2 regions of the Halomonas sp. GXIMD04776 genome follow, and region 1 is predicted to be linked to the other one. Evidence: predicted binding sites of a transcription regulator. Region 1 holds the regulator's gene; the other holds the start of a gene.

The links. The regulator FNR, encoded in region 1, switches genes on or off when oxygen is low (the NO sensors DNR and NnrR bind a similar motif). The targets are predictions, from matches to a motif close to TTGATNTANATCAA.
Region 2: ACPF7Z_RS18840 (OmpW/AlkL family protein) is a predicted target of FNR. The motif match lies at 972-985, and genes of this name have one in related genera.

Annotation. Positions count from the first base shown of each region.
Region 1 is NZ_JBNCAN010000003.1:198,724-202,107, forward strand. It holds gene ACPF7Z_RS03220 (histidine kinase) at 1-418, shown strand, start outside; gene narL (two-component system response regulator NarL) at 415-1,056, shown strand; gene ACPF7Z_RS03230 (carboxymuconolactone decarboxylase family protein) at 1,118-1,435, opposite strand; gene fnr (fumarate/nitrate reduction transcriptional regulator Fnr) at 1,642-2,409, shown strand; gene ACPF7Z_RS03240 (hypothetical protein) at 2,552-3,384, shown strand, end outside.
Region 2 is NZ_JBNCAN010000039.1:3,340-6,723, reverse strand. It holds gene ilvA (threonine ammonia-lyase) at 1-832, shown strand, start outside; gene ACPF7Z_RS18840 (OmpW/AlkL family protein) at 1,118-1,753, shown strand; gene ACPF7Z_RS18835 (glutamate carboxypeptidase) at 1,894-3,147, shown strand; gene ACPF7Z_RS18830 (hypothetical protein) at 3,245-3,384, shown strand, end outside.

The DNA.
Region 1 (3,384 bases):
TTCACGACGCGGTGGACTCGAGATACGGCTCAACGATGCCCTCCACCACTCCTTCGACCAAGCCCTTGAGCAGTCTCCGCTTACCCCTAATGAAGAAGTGCATATCCTGCATCTTGTGCGGGAAGCGCTGGCCAACGTGATCCACCACGCCAAGGCGCATCGTTGTGATATTCATCTTTGTAACGATGCAGAGGGTGGCGTAGAACTGAGTCTACGCGACGATGGCATCGGATTACCGGATCAATGGGAGCGACTGAACCATTACGGTACCATCATCATGCGTGAGCGTGCCGCAGCGCTTGGTGGGCGTCTCACTATGCAGCGCCATCCCGAAGGAGGAACACTCGTCGCACTGCACTTCATGCCTCGGTTGGCTAACGAGAATGACTCGAGCCCGCTATCCGGAGATAACCGATGACTAGCCCCCGTATCCTGATCGTCGACGACCATCCGCTGTTTCGCCGCGGTGTTCGCCAGCTGATCGACATGGATGACAACATGCTGGTAGCCGGGGAAGCGTCCAATGGCGCTGACGCCGTGCGCATGGCGGCAGAGCTCGACCTGGATCTGATCCTGATGGATCTGCACATGGCGCAGGTGGATGGTCTGGAAGCCCTAGGACAGATACGCGGTGCCGATATCGATACGCGCATCGTCATGCTGACCGTATCCGATGCCAACGAGGATATCGTGGCGGCACTTCGCGCCGGGGCCGATGGCTATCTGCTCAAGGACATGGAGCCCGAAGATCTGCTGGTGCATATCCAGCAGGCGGCCAAAGGCATTATGGTTGTCAGCCCGCAGCTGGCGACCATCCTTGCTGACGCCATCGGTGGCAGGCGAACCGCCTCCGTCGATGTCCTGACGACCCTGACCTCTCGGGAACGGGACATTCTGCGTGCGCTTGCGAAGGGACGCAGCAACAAGATGATCGCACGACAATTGGCCATCACCGAAGGCACCGTCAAGGTACACGTCAAGCATCTACTCAAGAAGCTGAATTTGCGCTCCCGAGTAGAAGCTGCCGTCTGGGCGGTCAATCATGGCGCGGTATGATTCCTGTTCTCGCCATGGCTATCGAAGCACTTGTTTCAACAGCTTAGTTTAACCACTTCTTTCAAGAATCGGTGACATCCTCGATCCAGGTCAGGGCCGCCACGGCCGCCGGAAAGCCCAGGGTGGGGATCGACATCATCGCCACTTGCTTGAGCTCCTCGGCATCGATGGATTCTTCCAGGGCGCGCCTCGCGTGGGAATGCACCGCCCCTTCGGATCGGGCCCCCACGGCCAGCGCCAGCTTGACCAGGCGACGTGTGCGCTCATCCAGTGGCCCAGACTCGGCGCAGGCCTCTCCCAGGGCAGCATAGGCACTCCATACTTCGGGGTACTGCTCGGCGACTTCGCCGGCGCCGGAAGGTAGATTCTGCTGAGACATAAAGACATACTCCTTATAAAGTTAACGTCATGATTGCCGACAATAATCTAGGTATGACCTTGCGCCAACATCCGATTTTCATCCTTTCATTCTTGGGCACCTGTCAATTTAACCTATACTATGTGCCTGCAACCATCGAGACCTTGCCCTCTTTTAGTTAGAATCGCTCATATAACTCAGGCAAGGCTCACAGTGAGGAGGAAAAAATGTCCCTGCCCCGCGTTGCCGCACTCAACGAGACGCGAGACAACTGTCGCGATTGTCGTCTGCGCGAACTGTGCCTGCCGGATTCGCTTTCCAATGCGGATGTCATCAAGCTCGAGAAGATCGTGCAACGTCGCAAACCCATCTCTCGCGGCGACTATCTGTTCCAGGCAGGGCATCCCTTCACTGCCATCTATGCAGTGCGTACCGGCTCGATCAAGACCTCGAGCTTGCTGGCCAACGGCGATGAGCATATTACCGGTTTTCATCTTCCCGGTGAGGTAATCGGGCTTGAGGCCATCACGTCCGATCGGCACCCCAACGCCGCCATCGCCATGGAAACCTCGAGTGTCTGCGAGATCCCCTTCCACTCCCTTGAAGCCTTGGGAGAAAAGGCCCCCGGACTGCAGCAGCAGTTAGTTCGCATCATGAGTCGCGAGCTGGTGACCGAACAGGGGACCGCTCAGCTACTGACTCGGCGCTCCGCGGAACAGCGCCTGGCAGCCATCCTCTTGAATTTTTCGGAGCGCTTTGCCAATCGAGGCCTCTCCGCCAGCCGCTTCCGCCTGCCGATGTCGCGTCTGGATCTAGGCAATTATCTCGGACTGGTGCCGGAAACAATGAGCCGGACCTTCCGCCGTCTGGAGGAACAGAAGCTTCTCAACATTGCCGGCAAGGAAATCAACATCGTCGACAAGCCTGCCTTGACGGAGCTCGCCTATGGTGCCGCCCCGGATGTTGGCTCGGCTTCACGTTCACGTCATGCGTGATACCTCTACTCAAGACGTGTCTACGTAACGCCGGTGGCCTCTGTCCCTTGAGCGATGTTTGATTAGACGTGACTCAAGTCAACACAGGGCGTGTCGACGCTGGCTATAGTGAGCGTAAAAATCCTTTCTCGAAGGATACGAGATGGTTGCTCACTCGACGCTCGATCGTGTCTTACTGAAAAAATACGCCAGCATCGCCCCGTGTCATGCTCCCTATTTCCCTCTGACGCTATTACGCGAAGGCTTCTCGCCCCGGGACCATCGCCTGGCGGCTCAGGCCAGCAACGAGGATCCCATCCCCAAGCCACTCTCGGTTTCCCTATACCTATCAGACTGCCATGAGCTGGATGGACCGGATGCCTGTCACAAGACGAGCGTTCATCACAAAGCCCGTATTCATGAATATCTTGGCTATCTCGAACGGGAAATCGGTTTGCAAGCCGCACTTTTCGATAGTGATCGTCTCGTCGAGCACATTCATGTGAGTGGCGGCTTGTCGACATGCATGAAGTACGCGCAGTGGGAAAGGCTGTTTGGCGTATTGGCGCAACGTTTTCGTCTGGCTCAGGACGACCAGCCCACCTGCACTATCGATGTGGACGCGAATGACACTTCCGAAGGTCACATAGCGCTGCTCGGCGAGCTGGGATTCACTCATTTGAATCTAAAGGTTCAGCCCAGCGAGGAAGCCCTCGCGCTTCTTGTCGACGCCGCGCGAGATGCGTATTTCCATGCGATAAGCATGACGATGATCCTTGCCCCTCCCGGGCAGACGCTTGCTGGCTTCGATGCGAACCTGGCCACGTTAATAGCGCTACGACCGGACCAGCTCAATCTGTGTCACCCTCGCCCCGCCGGCACACGGACCAATGCCGCAGCGCTCACTCCGGCGCGTTTGCAGCACGCCATCCTGTCACTCGCGGCCGCCGGCTATGTGCATCTTGGCCTGGGCCATTTCGCCCTGACCGACGATGC
Region 2 (3,384 bases), on a different contig from region 1:
TGCCCAGCGGGACAATCTGGCTTTCTTGTCTCCCTACGACGACTGGGATGTGATCGCCGGCCAGGCCAGCTGTGGTCTCGAAATGTTAGAGGACGCGCCGGACACGACGCTTGCCGTGGTGCCCCTCGGGGGTGGCGGCCTGCTGTCCGGGGTGGCGCTGGCCCTCAAACTGCAAAATCCTGCCATTCGTGTCGTCGGCGTACAAACCGACACCGTGGCACCTTGGCGGCGCTTTTTAGTGGATGGCAGCATCGAGGAAGTCGCTCCCGATGCCCACACCATCGCCGATGGCATCAAGGTCAAGCGTGCCGGCAAGCTGACCCGCCAGGTCATCGCCTGCTACGTAAACGATATCGTCACCGTCAGTGACAATGCCATCGCCGAGGCCATCGTCACCCTGCTCGAACATACTCATACCATCGGCGAAGGGGCCGGGGTCACCGGCCTGGCTGCCTTGATGAGTGGAAAGATTCATGTCAGCGATCAAGACCGGGTCGTCTGCGTGATCTCGGGTGGTAACGTGGATATGAGCCTGGTGGGCCGCTCCATCGACTATGGCCTCGCCTCCAGCGGCCGCCTGATAAGCCTTTCGGTCACTATTCAAGATACGCCAGGCAATCTCGCCCATCTGCTCGATACCGTGGCCAAGCTCAGCATGAACATCCGTCACGTGGAACATCGTCGCGGCGAACTCCATGTGCCTGTCGGCATGACACAAGTGATTCTCGAGATGGAAACCCGCGGCCCCGAACATCAAAATCAATTAGTCGCCCTGCTTCAGGAAGAGGGGCTGCAGGTCAACTTGCTGATGGCCAGTGGCGGTAATGACTAGATTGCGTGTCACTCGTTCATTGAATGACCGATTCGCAGAGAGGCTTTACTCTTTCCGGCCCGCCTTTATCGGCGGGCTTTTCGTTACGATTTCAAGCAGGTACAAAATTACTTCGCCTGCGTATCTACTCGCCTGAAACATGACATAAATCAAGGCGCGCCGCCGTGCTTCGGTTACGCTACTCCCAGTTCGTAGCGCTATCATCATGCTACGCTCATGCCCCAGCATTGGATGTGCCCTGCGCCGCCAGGGGCGATTATTGGGATTCAATCAAGGAGTCTTCCCATGCGCGTAACCCCCCTTCTGACCGGTGCCATTTTCCTGGCCTCCATGACCGCAGCCTCCTCGGTAATGGCCTATGGCCAAGGCGACTTCTATACGCGTTTTGGTGTGGCCAAGGTCGCTCCGAAAAGTGACAACGGCGATTTGAACGCTCTCGGTATCAACGAGATCGATGTCGGTGACGATAGCGCCTTCGCCTTCACTCTGGGCTATCGCTTCCTCGACCAGCTAGGTATCGAGCTGCTGGCTGCGGAGCGCTTCGAGCACGATATAAAGCTGGATGGTGCCAACGTGGCGTCGACCAAGCACCTACCCCCGACCCTGACCCTGCAGTACTACCCCTTCGGTGGAACCGACTCCCGGGTACAGCCTTACATCGGTGCCGGCGTGAACTACACCCGCTTCTCGGATGAAACACTCGATCTTCCCGGTGCCGATCTCGACCTGGACGACTCCTGGGGCTACGCCGCGCAACTCGGCGTCGACCTGTTGATCAGCGAACACTGGGCACTCAACGCTGCCGCCTGGTATCTGGATATCGACAGCGATGCCACCGTCTCGGCTGGGGGTGCCAACTACGATACCGAAGTGGAAATCGATCCGCTGGTGGTCATGGGTGGTCTGAGCTTCCGCTTCTAAGACTCAGCGTTTTTCGGATCTTCATAAGACGGCCCAGGGGGTCGTCTTCTTGTTGTTGGCTTGGCCCTGGTACGATTTGCGTTTTCATGCTTTCCCCCTAGGCTTGGATCAGGAGAACAATTTACGACAGGGAGAAAACGATGAAGCCTTTCCTGCTTGCCACGAGCCTCACCTGCGCCACTTTCATTACGCCATTCCCCGCCTTGGCGGCCTCTCAACAAGAGGTCCTCGAGGCCGCCCAGCAGCAGGAGCAGGCATTGCTCGAGACGCTGGAAACCTTGGTCAATATCGACTCCGGTACCGGTGACGAGCAAGGGCTCAATAAGGTCGTCAGCATACTCGAACAGCGTCTCGAACGGCTTGGCGCCGAGATCGAAACACGGCCTGCACCGAAGTTCGGTGGTAAAACACTAATCGGCACCCTAAACGGTGACGGCGATCAGAACATCATGCTGATGATCCACTACGACACCGTGTTCGGCGAAGGCGAAGCAGAGAAACGCCCCTTTCGCACCGAAGATGGGCGTGCCTACGGCCCCGGTGTCGGTGATGCCAAGGGCGGGATCGCGGTGATCTTGCACGCACTGAAGATACTCGAAGAACTTGATTTCAAGGAGTACGGCACTCTGACGGTAGTCTTCAATCCGGACGAAGAAAAAGGCTCTCTCGGTTCACGAGAGGAGATTCAACAGCTTGCCAAGGATCAGGATGCCGTACTGGTCTTCGAGCCAGCGCTGGGTGAAGACGATGTGGATGCGGTTACCGTAGTGACCAAGGGCATCAACTACGTCTTCCTCGACGTTCAAGGCCGTGCCTCCCACGCCGGTAGCGCTCCGGATCAAGGACGTAACGCGATCATGGAGCTCTCCCACCAGCTTCTGCAGCTCGATGAGCTAGGCAATGCCGACAAGAAGACCACTCTCAACTGGACCATCGTCGACGGCGGCACCAAGCGCAATATCATTCCCGAACAAGCCCACGCCGAAGGCGATATGCGCTACTTCGATGCCAGCGAATACGATCGGGTCATGAAGGAAGCCAAGAACATCATTCAGGACAAACTCATCGACGGCACGACGGTGGATTTCCATATCGATAAAGGCCGTCCGCCGATGCCAGCCAACCCCCAGACCCAGGCGCTGGCCGAGCAAGCACAGCAGATCTACACGGAACTGGATCGCAACCTCGAGGCCATCGAGATCGGTGGCGGCACCGATGCCGCCTATGCCTACAACCCGGACGCCGATAAGCCGGCGGTGCTGGAGTCCCTGGGGCTGGTGGGAGGGCGTTATCATAGCGCCGATGAGTTCATCGTACTCGACAGCGTGGTACCGCGGCTCTACCTGGCGACTCGCATGATCATGACGCTCTCTGAGCAAGAGCCCGATTCTTGAACATATCAAGACAGTTGTAGATAGCGATGTAGGCTTTCGCCCAGTGGCCTCGTCCAGCTAAGCTTGGCATGTACGAGAACCCACAAGGAGAGGACGCATGCATACACACATCGACTGGGACGATCCCGGGGCCAATGGCGTCACGGCACACTATGCCAAGGACCCCAATGACTACGGCGAGCCGCACCCTGGCACCATCGTCTCGGGGCGCTATCAAGGCATGAACGTGCGGGTCAA